DNA from 2 places in the Paenibacillus sp. MMO-58 genome. Region 2 is predicted to be linked to the other one. Evidence: riboswitches for the same ligand, from Rfam matches in the RefSeq annotation. Region 2 holds a riboswitch; the other holds the start of a gene.
The links. Region 2 has a riboswitch for cobalamin ahead of WFJ73_RS05510 (S-layer homology domain-containing protein). Riboswitches for the same ligand answer to the same signal wherever they lie in the genome.
Positions count from the first base shown of each region.

Region 1 (7,547 bases), on a different contig from region 2:
GACTTACACCGAAGGGATAACGAAGCCGGGCGGGATGCAATTCCCTTACACGGTTGCCCGGAAAGAGCTTTTTGTTCTTGGCGACAACCGCGAGCATAGCGTCGACAGCCGGTCAATCGGGCCGATTGCCTTTTCCAGCATTGAAGGGAAGGCAGTATACCGGATATGGCCGCTTAACAAAATTGGACTTCTGTAAAGGAGAGAAGAGGGAAGTTGAATAATCAGATGCAGCATCGGCCCGTCAAACGTTCGTACCTGCGACTGCAGGCGGGTAAATGGTGGTTTACGAATAAAAGGCGGGTAAAATGGCTGTTCAGCGCCGGAAAGCTAGCGCGAATCAATAATGATCTGTCCTTGCCGTATGTGGTATTCACTCACGCAACTCCTCTTAGGAGACAGCTTCGAAATGTAGACATGTGGCTGCAGACCAACAAAGTGATCAATTTGCGGCTGGCGGCAGAGAAGTTGAATGGCATCGTATTGATGCCCGGCGAAACCTTCTCCTATTGGCGGGCCATAGGCAAACCGACAAGAAGGAAGGGTTATGTGGACGGCATGATTTTATTTTATGGCGGATATAAGTCCGGAATAGGCGGCGGGTTATGCCAGATGTCCAATCTCATCTATTGGATGACGCTGCATACCCCACTGCAGGTCACTGAGCGGCACAGGCACAGCTATGATGTCTTTCCGGACGCCGGGCGGACGCAGCCATTCGGAAGCGGGGCAACCTGTGCATACAATTATCTGGATCTGCAGATCCATAATCCGACGCAGCAGCCTTTTCAGCTGATCGTAGGTCTTACGGAAGAGAAGCTGGTTGGCGAGTGGCGCTCTTCTCTTCCGGTGAATTACCGGTATGAAGTCGTGGAAAAGGATCACCGGATCGAGCTGAAGCCATGGGGCGGTTACGTCAGAAGCAATTCGATCTATCGCAGGAAATACGCGCTGGATGAAGGGGAGCTGCTGGACGAGGAGTTCGTGACGGGCAATGAAGCCGTTATGATGTATGCCCCTATGCTTGAACCCGTGTGAAATAGAATAGCATGTATGCCCGCCTCCGCGAACAGCCACACTAACGGGAGTACCAAAAATGTGGTCAGGGAGGTGGCAGTATGGGATTCAAAAAAGGCAGACTATTGATCTATATGGTGATTGTCGCTTTATTTGCGATTGCGGTGCCTTCAGCGGCGTATGCGGAGCCGTCTTATGCCAAATACGGTAAAATCGCGATGGAGGAAACCGCAAACAAATATCCGGATGCCGATATTATCGATTACAAATACGAGGGACATTTCACCGCCTCGGATTCCAGGACGGAAGAGCGGTTTAAGTTATGGCTTAGAGGCAGCGGTGCCGAATTTGGGGTACGCGTCCATATTTTTGTGGCAGCAGATACCGGCCAAGTAAGAGATGTTCGGATTGAGGAGCTCAGCGGCTGAAATCGACCGCAACTCCGTATCCTAAATTTATCAAGCACTGATTTTCCTTAGTACTGAATGAAACGTTTTTTCGCACGCAACGTATTCCTCTTATTATCGGCTTAACTATTATCGGGAGGGGTCATTTTATGTTAGTAACAACAACCGCAGCGATTGAAGGACGTCCGATTATCGAATATTCCGGCATTGTAACCGGCGAAGCGATTATGGGGGCCAACGTTGTCCGCGACTTTTTCGCATCCATTACGGATATTGTGGGAGGACGTTCAGGGGCTTACGAGAGCAAGCTGAAGGAAGCAAGGGATGTTGCGTTTGAAGAAATGAAAAACCAGGCTTTCCGCATGGGAGCAAATGCGATCGTTGGCATTGATATCGACTACGAGGTCGTGCGCGACGGTATGCTGATGGTGGCCGTCAGCGGCACGGCTGTTCGTATCTGATAGAAGGTTGGGAAAGAAGCTTCTCATTGCCGGGAGGCTTCTTTTTCGTTACAATGCTTAAAGAAAGCGCTAGGGATGGCGGGCAATGACAGGAGGCGGGCAAGGCATGGATTTTATGTCCTCGTTAGTAGAGCAGCGGATTAAGGAATCCATGGCGAAAGGCGAGTTTGACGACCTGAAAGGGAAAGGCAAACCGCTGGAACTGGAGGATAACTCCCATGTACCGGAGGAGCTCCGGGTTGCCTACAAGCTTCTTAGCAACGCCGGAATGATTCCGGAAGAGATGGTTGTGAAGAAGGAAATCGTCAGCCTCCGCGACATGATCCGCCTATGCCGGAATCCGGATGAACAAGCCGTTCTCAAGAAGAAGCTGACGGAGAAAGAGCTGAGGTTCAAGATGCTCATGGAAGCGCGCGGACTCCGGCAATCGCCGGTTTTTCAGCAATATGAATCGAAGATTCTGAAGAAATACGAAGGAGTGGAATGAAGTGTACCCAGAGATTACGCCAGCCGAAGTTGAAGAGCGCCTGAAAAACGGCGAGAAGCTGAATCTGATTGACGTGCGCGAAGATGACGAGTGGGAAGCAGGACATATCGCGGAAGCGGTCAGCGTTCCTCTCTCGCAATTCGGCGAGCGCTACGAAGAGCTGCCGAAGGACCAGGCTCTGATCATGGTTTGCCGCAGCGGCGGACGCAGCGGAAGAGCTTGCGATTTCCTTCATGCCCAAGGCTATAACGTAACCAACATGACCGGAGGCATGCTCGCCTGGAATGGCGATGTCGCATACGGCAAATAAAAGGTAAAGCGTGCTTGTTAGGCGGCAATGGCCCCCTCAAGCACGCTTTTTTAATTCTACATCCCCCATTCGAATCATATAGATTAACGCAGGAGCTTGTTCAATTACGGCGGTAGAATGGACAAGCGGAAGGCGGGTGAGCTGTATGGACGAGAAGGGAATTACGATCGATTTATCCGTGCAAGGAATGAGCTGCACCGCTTGCGCGGCCAGAATAGAGAAGAATGTCGGAAAAATGCCAGGCGTTGAAGCCGTAGCGGTCAGCTATTCGGCACGTACGGCCTGGGTGCAATATAAGCCTGGAATGATTGAGCCGTCAGCCATCATGCAGCAGATCGCCAAGCTGGGCTTCAAAGCTGATCTGCCCGAAAATGCGAAGGAAGGCTTCGAGAAGGAACGAAGCCGGCTGCGGCTGAGATTGATCATCTCCATGATTCTAACTGCGCCTCTGCTCTCGGCGATGGTACAGCATCTGGCTCCGTTTGCCCGGATTGAGCTTCCCGAGCTTCTGACCAATCCGTGGCTCCAGCTGGTTCTTGCGACCGTTATCCAGTTCGTCATAGGTCTGCCGTTCTATATCGGGGCCTATCACGCCATCCGGTCGCGGGCGACCAATATGGATGTCTTGGTGGCAACCGGAACCTCGGCTGCTTATTTGTACAGTCATTTTCTCGTATTTAATGCGGATCGGACCGCTTTGTACGCCCACGAGGTTCCTCTGTATTTCGAGACATCCGCAGTCGTCATAACGGCCGTGCTGCTTGGCAAGTTTATTGAAGCCTCCGTTACTTCGCGCGCGCAGCAGGATGCCTCGGGATACAGCAAGCTGCTGAATACGGTAGTAAAAGTGGAGCGGGCCGGCGTAGAAATGGAAATCAAGACGGAGTTTGTCCGGGAGAACGATTACGTACTTGTGCCTGCCGGACAGATTATTCCCGTTGACGGCGTTATTGCAACCGGAGAATCGGAAATTAACGAGTCCTTGTTGACGGGCGAGAGCGTTCCGCTTGCCAAGCGCCCCGGCGACCAAGTATGGGCAGGGACTCGGAATGAAAGCAGCAGCCTCCGTATCCGTACAACCGCTGCCGGTTACGCCACCATGCTGAGCCGGATTGTTGATCTCGTCAGGCAGGCGCAACGTTCGAAGTCGCTGATTCAGCGGCAGGTCGATGCGGTATCGGCTTGGTTTGTACCGGCGATGCTGCTTCTCTCGTTAGGTACGTTTGTGATTTGGGTTTCGGCTGTTGAACCGGGCAATTGGACGACGGCCTTCCGTTGTGCCGTCGCGGTTGTATTGGCGGCTTGCCCATGCGCTCTCGGACTCGCAACTCCGATTTCCCTTGTCGTAGCCTCGGGGCGGCTCGCCAAAAGAGGGATTGTGGTAAAGGAAGCGGGTGCGCTTGAACGGCTGGCGCAGCTTAACATGCTTGTGCTTGATAAAACGGGAACGTTAACGGAAGGAAAACCGAAGATCGGCAGCATGCACGTTACGCAGGGGAGCAAGCAGGGACTCTTGAGGCTTGCAGCCGCCGTGGAAGCCAATTCGACTCATCCGCTAGCCGTCGCCATTCGGGCGGAGGCCGTGCAGACCGGCCTGGTTCCTCCTGCCGCAACCGATTTCTCCTATACGACAGGCAAAGGGGTAGAAGCATCGGTAGAGCAGAGGAGAATAGGAATCGGCAATGCCGGGTTTGCCGCACTGAAAAAGTGGGGCATCGGCAGTCCAACTATTCAAAGATTCGCGGAAGAACGCCAGAAGCTTGGGGAAACGGTGCTGTACGTAGCGGATAATAATCGAGTAATTGGAGCTATATCCTTCATCGATGCGGTAAAGGCTTTTGCCAAACCGGCCGTAACGCAGCTTCGGAAAGCAGGAGTAACCGTGGTTCTGGCAACGGGAGATCATCCTGCGCCTGCTTTGAGCGCGGCCCAAACGGCGGGGATCGATCCTTCAAAGGTCTATGCCAATATGCTGCCCGAAGATAAATTGGAGCTGGTGGACCGCCTGAAGGAGCAGGACTACAAGGTCGGAATGGCCGGGGACGGCTGGAATGACGCTCCGGCACTAGCCGCGGCGGATGTAGGCCTCGCGATGGGAGACGGTACGGATGCGGCATTAACAGCCGGTCACATTACGCTTCTCCAGCCCCGGATGACCGCTATTCCGGAGGCTTTGCTGATCAGCCGTCTAACGGTGCGCAATGTTCGGCAGAATCTGACTTTCGCTTTCATCTATAACGCGCTTATCATTCCGTTTGCCGCTTGCGGCATGCTTCAGCCGTGGATGGCAGGTACGGCAATGGCCTTCAGTTCGGTATCGGTGGTGGGTAACGCGATCAGGCTTGGAGCAAGATTAAGAAGAGCTGCTGGACAATTCTAGAATATGGGTGGTATAGTTACGTTGGTCGAAAACGAATAAATCATGGAACAGGTGCTGCAGGAGCCGACAGGCTTTTGCAAGCTTAATAGGGAAGTCCGGTTAAAATCCGGCACGGACCCGCCACTGTAAGAAGCGGTCTAATTTTATTTAGACCCGTGTGCCAGCTTACGTCACTGAATGCAAAATTCGGGAAGACGCTGGCGCTACTGCTTCAAGTCAGGAGACCTGCCTGTTCGCATAACGCTATACCTACGCGGAATTAGGGAAGTGTTGGAATGAAGGAAACCGTCTTTTTTTGCGCGCAAGCAAAAAGGACTTCCGGCATTTCCGGCACCTTTGCCGGGAATGCCTTTTTTTGTTTTCGATTCAAGATAAATAGAAGGGGTGCTTGGAAACTATGGTTGGGAGAAACAAAAGATTGTCGAAATTAATGCTGGCAATGTTGATGACCGCAATTCTGGTCTTTATGGCGGCATGCGGCGCTAACAAAGCGAACACGAACGATGCGGGGAATACGGGGAATGCCAACGCGTCGGCATCGCCGGTTCAAAGCGAGCAGCCAGCCGAAAGCCCGGCAGTGGAGACGGTATATCCGTTTAAGGTGACGGATGCTACGGGAACGGAATTGACGTTTGAGAAAGCACCAACGAAGGTCGTATCTCTCGCGCCAAGCGAGACGGAAGTTCTTTATGCGGTCGGCGCAGGCGAAGAAGTTGCCGGCGTTGACAGCTACAGCAATTATCCGGAGGAAGCGGCGTCCAAGCCTAAAGTAGGCGACATGACGACCAATATCGAAGCAGTCGCGGCTCTTAATCCCGATCTTGTAGTGGCTTCCTCTTCGATGAATACCGATGCGGTCGAGCAGCTTCGCAAGCTGAACATTACGGTTCTTGCCACGGACCCGAAAACTTACGATGAAACAATTGCCAAAATCGAGACAATCGGTAAAATAATGAATAAGAACACGGAAGCTGCGCAAGTTGCAACGCATATGCGCGATGTGAAGCAGCAGGTGACGGATGCCGTGAAGGACGCTCCGAAAAAGCTGGTTTACCTGGAATTCTCGCCAGGCTGGACGGTAGGTTCCGGCACGTTCCTGGATGAACTGCTTACGATTGCCGGCGGTACGAACGTGGGCGCTTCGCAAGCAGGCTGGTATGAAGTTAGCGCGGAAGAAGTCGTGAAGCAAAACCCTGAAATTATCCTTTATCCTGATCTGGGAGAGGATCCGAATCCAATCGTTACCGGAATAAACAGCCGTCCAGGCTGGGATGCGATTGATGCGGTGAAGAACAAGCAGATGTTCGAAGTTGGCAATGACGAGACTTCACGCGTAGGTCCGCGTCTTGCGGATGCCCTGCTGCAGGTTGCGAAAGCTCTTCACCCGGATCTTGTGAAGTAGATGAAAAGAAAATTAGCGGTCTATGGAGGAGCAGCTTTGCTCCTTCTTGCTGTTTCTATCGTTCTAAGTTTGTCGATTGGGTCCTCCATGCTCCCGTTTGCCGATGTATGGGGAATCCTCTGGCATCAGCTTCCTTGGACGGATGACGCCGGAAGTCATTGGAGTACCGGAGAGATCGCGATTGTTACGCAGGTCAGATTGTCACGCGTGCTGCTAGGCGTGCTTGTTGGCGCGTGTCTCGGGCTTGCCGGAGCGGGCTTTCAAGGCGTGCTCCGCAATCCGCTTGCCGATCCGTATACGTTAGGGGTATCATCCGGCAGCTCGGTAGGGGCGGCTTTTCTTATTTTGTTTGGTTATCAAGCCGTGCTGGGCGAATGGACGATTCCGGTTGTTGCTTTTATGACGGGAACGCTGACGCTGCTCGGCGTCTTTTTCCTGGCGCGCAGCAGAGGCGTCATGCAGATTGAGACTTTGATCCTGTCCGGTGTCATCATTCAATCCTTCTTAGGCGCGTTTGTATCGTTTATGGTATCGATGTCTGACGAAGTCATTAACCAGATTCTGTTCTGGCTGATGGGCTCTTTGGCTATGAAAAACTGGGCGGACGTGTATATTGTGCTTCCGTGCCTTGTGATTGGCTTGCCGATTTTATTTGCATACGGACAAGCGCTGAATCTATTTGTGCTTGGCGAGAGGCATGCGGCACATCTGGGAATCCGGGTTGAACGGACAAAGCTGATCGTTCTGATCGGCTCGACGCTGCTTACCGCGGCGGCGGTGTCGGTCAGCGGAGTTATCGGGTTCGTAGGCTTGGTTGTGCCGCATCTCATCCGGTTAATGGTTGGTCCCGATTACCGGCTGCTGATTCCGCTCTCGGCGATTGGCGGAGGGATATTCGTGTTATGGTCCGATACGCTAGCAAGAATAGCCCTTGCCCCGAAAGAAATTCCGCTAGGGGTCGTAACCGCTTTACTAGGCGCGCCATTCTTCGCGTATCTGCTGTACCGGCGCAAAAAAGGACAGGAGGGCTATTAATGATCTCGGTTCAACAAGTGAGCAAGAAAGTTAACGGCCGTTCTGTCCTGG
Region 1 is NZ_JBBCVY010000002.1:67,226-74,772, reverse strand. It holds gene lepB (signal peptidase I) at 1-196, shown strand, start outside; gene WFJ73_RS06085 (VanW family protein) at 226-1,035, shown strand; gene WFJ73_RS06080 (YqzG/YhdC family protein) at 1,116-1,442, shown strand; gene WFJ73_RS06075 (YbjQ family protein) at 1,571-1,882, shown strand; gene WFJ73_RS06070 (DnaJ family domain-containing protein) at 1,989-2,369, shown strand; gene WFJ73_RS06065 (rhodanese-like domain-containing protein) at 2,371-2,679, shown strand; gene WFJ73_RS06060 (heavy metal translocating P-type ATPase) at 2,825-5,059, shown strand; cobalamin riboswitch at 5,092-5,306, shown strand; gene WFJ73_RS06055 (ABC transporter substrate-binding protein) at 5,478-6,461, shown strand; gene WFJ73_RS06050 (FecCD family ABC transporter permease) at 6,462-7,496, shown strand; gene WFJ73_RS06045 (heme ABC transporter ATP-binding protein) at 7,496-7,547, shown strand, end outside.
Region 1: linked by a shared signal. The riboswitch ahead of WFJ73_RS06055 (ABC transporter substrate-binding protein) and the one ahead of WFJ73_RS05510 (S-layer homology domain-containing protein) in region 2 are both predicted to bind cobalamin.

Region 2 (7,547 bases):
TTACAAAACGGGGATCCGAGTTGGAATCGATCCCTAATGCGCTAAGAGCAACAATGACCTGCGCGATGCTCTCGCTCGAAGAATAACCGCCGTCATTGCTGCTCTGTGACTTGGACAACCAAGTGACTGCACGGTCGGCAGCTGATTTGACATCAGGGTTGCAGTTGTAATAAGGAGCCAAAGCTTGAAGCGTCATAGCCGTCAAGTCCACATCAACAAAGCTGCCAAAGCCCCATCCGCCTGCATTTTCGGTGCCTTTCTTAACCTCCTTATCAACCATGTATTGAATAAGATTGGCTCTTGTGGATTGAACCGCTACGCCCGCTACGACAGGAATATCGTATTTGTGGCTGTCCAGTGCCAGCAAGGCAAAGGTAGGTCCGTTAATGCCTTGGGCAATAACTTTATTGAAATCTGCCAGCTTCTCGAGCTGATTATATCCGCCGACATTCGTTACATCTTTGCCAATCGACGTCAGCGCCAGGATAACTCTGGAGTGCTCGGTATATTTATTTGGATCTAGAACGTTTTGTTTATCTTGAACAGCCGCTACGACCTTGTTGTAATAAGTATCATAGTAGCCATCCGGCACTTGGTAGTTGCCGCGTGCCAAGGTAAGGACTGACCACTCGCCGTTTAACGTTCCGAAGACGGGATTGCTTACCGTTGATAATAGATAAGCCAGATTGCGGTCGACGTATTGATCGATTGTACCTGCAGCATTTGCCTTGTATGTAACCGTATAGGTCTGCGTTGCCTGGTTACCGGCACCATCTGCCGCATTGATGACAAGCGTATTCAAGCCAGATACTAAATCAGCTGTATACTGTCCGTTTGATGGTTGCAGCAGATTTCCGTTCAGCTTCACTTCAGGGTCGATTGTCTGCTGAACGTTATCCGTAACCGATACCGAGAACGGAAGCTGTTGTGCCGTTACGACCTGATTGTTAACAAATCCGTTAACCGTGATGGAAGGAGGAGTCGTATCCTGAGCTCCTGCCAGCTCTGTCAAAGCCGAATTAACTTCCTCTTGCGTACTTTCAATATTTTGTAATGTAGCATATGCATGTTCGTACGCTGGACCAATCTTCACATCATTCAGCAATTCCTGTTTGTCAGGTGAGCTGTTGATTTCAGCAATGGCTTCCGTTAATCCATCCTTGTTCGCGAGCCGGATATCTCCCCACTCGCTGCCAAGGTCCGTTCCGTATCCGTATACGGTGAATTGAACACGGATGACATCGCCGTTTTGCGGCTCATAATTGGAAAAGCCAACGGGAGGGAACGCATTATTTACGGCATACATCCAACCGGACATATTGGTGTAGTCAAACTCACCAAGCCAATTCTCATCCACTTTGCCGCCAAACACCGCATGATTGTCTTCCATCATCTTTGTTAGGTAGGCTGGAAGCTCAACCGGCCTGGAATCGTTATCTTTTACTTTGGATAAATAAAAAGCGCTATCGATCGATCCCGAATGCTTGTAGTTCTCTTCCCCAAGAAGACGGTCGACCAAGGCAGCCCCATTGTCCCCTTCATAAAAAGGCACTTTTACGGGCTCTTTAATATAGCCCTGGCCAAGCGTAAACTTCTCCACATCCAGCGTGACGTAACCTTCCGGCGTATCTGCGGGGTCGGCATAAGACACACGGACTGGCGTTACAGTAACGGATAACGTTACTGCTACAACAAGCAGCCATACTAACCATTTATTCTTTTTCATTACAAGCTCCCTTTCTATAACTCTTTCATTCTCTCGGGCACAACTACCCATCCGCACAGCAAAAAACCCTCCAACTCGTAAAAGTTGAAGGGCTTGGTCAAGTAGACATGTCAAAGTAAGCATGCATAATGAACACCCTCCTATCGCTCGTAGAATTGTGGTGTAAAAAGAATCAGGCAGGTATTCTGGCTCGAGCGTCAATGCCTATGCACCCTTCCCGGTTGCCCAGTGGATATGCGCATAGACTCGTCTCTTACAGCGGCGGGACCGCGTGGGATTCTCACCCAACTTCCCTTTTAACCAATCCAATACCATCGCCCTAACTGGCGGAAGGTATCATTGGCACCTGATACTTATCTCGTATTCAATTTGCTTGCTCATCATAACGAATATTTTTCGTTTTGTCATGCTAAATTTTTCAATTCTATAGGCCTATTCTCTCAGCTGATCTCCGTGAAAGACTCGCAAAATAAACTCCCGGTCGGGTACATCCAGCCTTTCGTAGGAAGCAAGGAATGCCGAATTATCATATTCCGCCTCCTGCAGCTGTACCTCAAAACCCTGCTCGCTCACCGTAACGATCGCGTACCTGGCAGTAGACTTATTGTTGCAGCCAAGGGAACCGGGATTAAGAAACGCTTGTCTGTCGCTGCGGAAATAATGAACCGGATGATGATGGCCAAAACCGATCAATGCGTCTTCGTAACCGTCGAACAGCTTTTCCAGATTGGACAGGCTTGGCTCAACAATTGGGCTAAACGGATCTTTGCTTATCGGATCGTTAAACTTGTCCCGCGCAATATGATAATGGGTAAAAAGCATGCTTTTGCCGTGCGCTTCAGTCCGGATCATACGAGGCATTCGTTCCAGCAGCGGGACAAACGACTTGTCCATTCTATCCGCTATCCACTTATGATGCCGTTCCGAATGGAAATGGCTTTCCGGATAAGGTTCACCCTTGATAATCGCGAGCACGGCTTCATCATGATTACCGGACACATAGGATACATCATCCCTGGAGAAAAGCGTATGAAGCACTTCATTCGTATCCGGCCCGATTCCGATTATATCTCCCAAGCAATAGATGGAGTCAATCTCGTGCAAAGTGTCGATCTCATGAAGGGCCGCTTTTAACGCTGGCATATTGCCATGGGTATCCGTTATTAACGCAAACCTCTTATTCATGCTTCTCCACCCTTCCTGCTTGTTAGGCTGGTTTATTCCTTTGGGATACTCCGGATCGAACCGTCTGCGGAGCCCACAATAACTAGACTTGCCATATGGATAAACAATCCGTTGTCCACAACGCCGGGAATCCGGTTCAGGTCATCATGAAGCGCTTCCGGATCCGTAATGGCGCCAAACTCGCAATCCGCAATATAGTTGCCGTTATCGGTCACATACAGCTCTTCACCTTTCTTGCGGAGCTTCGGCTCGCAGCCCAGCTTGCGAAGCTTCTTCACCGTCAGTTCGAAAGCAAACGGAACAATCTCGACAGGCAGCGGGAACTTGCCAAGCTGCTTCACGTCCTTGCTCTCGTCCACGATAATAATCAGCTGCTTGCTTGCAGCCGCTACAATCTTCTCGCGAAGCAGAGCTCCGCCGCCACCCTTAATTAAGTGAAGGGCAGGATCCACTTCATCCGCCCCGTCAATTGTCAGATCAAGCACGTCCACATCGGCAAACGGCATCATCGGAATGCCAAGTTCTTTCGCCAGCTGCTCGGATTGAACCGAAGTTGCGACTGCTTGAATGGTTAGCCCTTCTTCCTTCACCCGACGGCCAATCGCTTGAATCGCCCAGTACGCGGTAGAGCCGGTACCAAGTCCTACTTTCATCCCGTCCTTGACGAGTTCAACTGCTTTTTCTGCTGCAATACGTTTCGATTCCATGAGATCACCTTATTTTATTTAGAATTTGTGCAAAGGATTTAATAATTAGTATAACAAAGCAATGAATGTTAGGAAATATAGGGCAGGTTTATATTCTTTATAAAATAAAAGGCACATTCCCGCTCGATCCGAGTAGGGAATGTGCCTATAACTTTTATTTCTTTAAATAAACCGTGCCGATATCGGGCAAGCTTTGTACACAGCCCTTCGTATTGGATCTTATACCGCGAAGATATGATTGCCGATTTGAACGATTTGCTTGCGGGACCAGATCCACTTCGATGTAGCCGTCTTCGGATTAAAATAATACAACGCGCCTTGCGACGGATCGTTGCCGCCAAGCGCATCTAGCGCAGCTTTGTAGGCTGTAGAATCCGGCTTCAAATTATATTGGCCGTCATCAACCGCCGTAAATGCGCCGGATTGTTCGATTACGCCTTTAATGGTTTTCGGGAAGCCGTCAGCATCAAGACGATTTAATACAACCGCCGCAACGGCAACCTGGCCCTTGAAGGACTCTCCGCGCGCTTCTGCATAAACGATACGTGCCAGAAGATCAAGCTCTTTCTGATTAGCGGAAACCTTCTTCAGCTGGGTCCAAGTTTTCTCCTCCGCTACACCATCCGACTTAAGTCCGTAATCCACTTGGAATTTGCGAACGGCCTCTTCCGTCATTTTTCCGTAAAACGTTGTAATCGCCGTATTATCGAAATAACCTAACGTCTTCAAACGGAACTGCAAATCCGGCACATCCGGACCGTAGCTGCCATAACTGAGCGTCGCTGGCGCCGCTGCTTTCGCAGCCTGAAGCGGCATGGCAACCGTCATCATAAATGCTAGAATAATGGAAATACTATATTTATAAATTTGATTATTAATCAATATTAATACTCCTCTCATTTTATTAATATTTGCATAAATCATTAATTGGAAAAATTTTGTTGTGTAACGGCAGGTTTTTAACGAGTTTAACATACAAAAAAAAATATAGTAACCCGAATACATTAATTACATTTATTTGCTAATCTAACTTTTTCCTCACGCTCGAATCCTTTCGATTGTTCCCTATCGCTTGAATTGGTACAATATAGGAAGATTTAAAGCGAGGTGAACAGCATTGAATGTGATCAAAATCAAGGATCGGCAGGAGCTAGACCGGCGTGTTCCGATGATGCCCTGGTATGTGGAGAAATTTATCAACTATAAGCTTCCCGACCTCTCTCCCTCTTCATTGCTGGAGTATGTCAGAGACTACGAGACGTTTATGGGATGGCTGATCGCCGAAGGATTATCAAGCGCGGAAAAAGTGAAGGATGTCCAGCTTATCGAGCTTGAACGGCTGCATATGGACAGTATCGATACCTTCCGGATGTTCCTTGCGACCAATCCGAACCATAGCAATACCAGAACAACCATTACGCGCAAGCTGTCGTCTCTAAGGTCGCTCTTTCATTATTTGAGCCAGATCGCCGAGGATGACGAGTTCTATCCGCTATTAAAGCGGAACGTGATGGCCAAGGTCTCGATCAAGCGAACGCATAAGCCAAAAGATACGGCGGCAAAGCTGGAAGGCAAGCTGCTGCAGGAAGAAGAAATACACGAATTTCTGGCCTATATACATGCTGATTACGAGAAGGACGTTGCGGAGAACAAGCAGGCTCTATATTCCTATCAGCTAAATCGAACCAGAGACAGCTGCATTATCAGTCTCATTCTTCATTCCGGCCTTCGCGTCTCCGAAATCGTAAATCTCAATACCGATGATATTGACGTGAAGAAGAAGCTCGCCTATGTCTACCGAAAAGGCAAGAACGACGATACCTTCAAGACTCCCGTCTATTTCCGTCAGGAAGCGGTTGATGATCTAACGGCCTATTTGCAAATGAGGGACTCCCATTATAAAGCGCCTAAACGTGAAAAAGCCCTCTTCCTTGCCATTGCTAACGGCAAAAAAGAAGGCTCTCGAATGACCAAACGCGCCATTCAGGAAATGGTAATCAAATATGCGAAGCGATTCGGCAAGCCTTACTTAAGCGTACATAAGCTCCGCCATTCGTTCGCAACCGATTATTACCTGCGTAACGATATTTACATGACCCAGGAGCAGCTTGGGCACGCCTCTCCCGAGACGACCCAAATCTACGCCCATCTTACGGATAAAACGATGGCCGAAGCGATCGACCGGATTAAGCAAGCAAGCGAAGCCGCGAATTAAGCTTCGACTTGCGTTAACACGGCCTCTTGCATGTTAAGCTGCGTATTTACCAGCTTCGCATACAGACCGCCAGTCTTCATCAATTCATTGTGCGAGCCTTGCTCCGCGATTCGTCCGTCCTGGACAACAAGAATAAGATCCGCGTCGCGTACCGTCGAGAGACGGTGCGCGATGATAAAGGCGGTGCGGCCGTTCAGCAAAGTCTCCAGCGCTTCCTGGATATGCTGCTCCGTTTCGGTATCTACGCTTGAGGTTGCTTCATCCAGAATAAGAATCCGCGGATCGGACAGCAGCACCCTTCCGAACGCAAGCAATTGCCGCTGGCCAACCGACAGCTTTGAACCCCGCTCCTCTACCTCCGTATCATAGCCCTCATTCATGGACGCAACGACACGGTCCAGACGCACGCTTTCCGAGGCTTGAATCATTTGCTCCCTCGTTGCCCCGTCATTGCCATACCGCAGGTTCTGTTCGATAGTTCCCGAGAAAATAAACGAATCCTGGAGTACGATTCCCATCTGTCTGCGCAGAGATTCCAGCGTAACGTCTTTGACATCCAATCCGTCAATCGTAACTTTGCCTCCGGTTGCATCATAGAACCGCATAAGCAGGTTAACGATTGTACTTTTCCCTGCTCCCGTTGGTCCAACCAGCGCAACACGCTGGCCTGGACGAACCCTAAAACTGACGTCATGAAGAACATCCGGCTTGGATTCTTCATAGCGGAACGATACGTTCTCGAACGCTACTTCGCCGCGGATCGCCGGCATGCGGCGCGCATCGGCAGCATCGGTTACCTCGGCATCGGTATCCAGAATTTCAAAGATACGTTCTGCGGAAGCCATCGCCGACAGCACTTGGCTGTACACCTTGGACAATGCGCTGAGCGGTCCCCAGAAGCGCCACAGGTAATTGATGAAGGCCATAACGAAACCGATTGTAAGCGCACCGTCCATGACTTGTTTTGCTCCGAACCAGACGACGATACAAGTACCGATCATTCCCACCAATTCGACCAGCGGGTATACGGTTGACTCCAGCATAATAGCGCGCATGAAAGCCTGCTTGTTCCGGAAGTTGATTCCTTCGAACCTAGCGCTGTTCTTATGTTGTCGAGAGAACGCTTGAACAACGCGGATTCCTTGAATCGTTTCGTTCAAATGTCCGTTAATGGCCGACATCGTCTTGCGCGAACGGGTCCACGCCCCTTCAATTCTCGGACGCAGCCGATTTACGATTAAATACAGAAGCGGCATCATAATGAAGGACAGAAGCGCCAGCTTCCAGTCCATCCAGAGCAGAATCGCCACGATTCCGACCAGATGCGTAACTTCCATAACGGTTGTGATCAGACCACCGTTAATCAGTTCGCCAATCGCGTTTGTATCATTAGTGATACGGGACATAATCTTTCCTGCCGGGCGTCCGTCGAAGAAGCGGAAGGACAGCTTCTGCAGATGATTAAACAGCTGCTGGCGAAGATCGTACAAGATGCGCTGGCCGGTAAAGTTAATGTATTTGGTATGTACCCAGCCGCAGCCCCAGCCGATCAGCTTGATACCGAGCAAGGTAATACCGAACAGATGAATAGCGGTAAAATCTCCTTTGGTAATGCCATCGTCGATCAAATATCCAAGCAGCAGAGGCTCTGCCAGGCTTAAAATCATATTAACAAGGACAACGCCTATAATGATAGTAAGCGTCTTGCGATAAG
Region 2 is NZ_JBBCVY010000001.1:1,188,707-1,196,253, reverse strand. It holds gene WFJ73_RS05510 (S-layer homology domain-containing protein) at 1-1,726, opposite strand, end outside; cobalamin riboswitch at 1,898-2,077, opposite strand; gene WFJ73_RS05505 (metallophosphoesterase family protein) at 2,159-2,911, opposite strand; gene rpiA (ribose-5-phosphate isomerase RpiA) at 2,944-3,618, opposite strand; gene WFJ73_RS05495 (cell wall hydrolase) at 3,838-4,449, opposite strand; gene xerS (tyrosine recombinase XerS) at 4,736-5,833, shown strand; gene WFJ73_RS05485 (ABC transporter ATP-binding protein) at 5,830-7,547, opposite strand, start outside.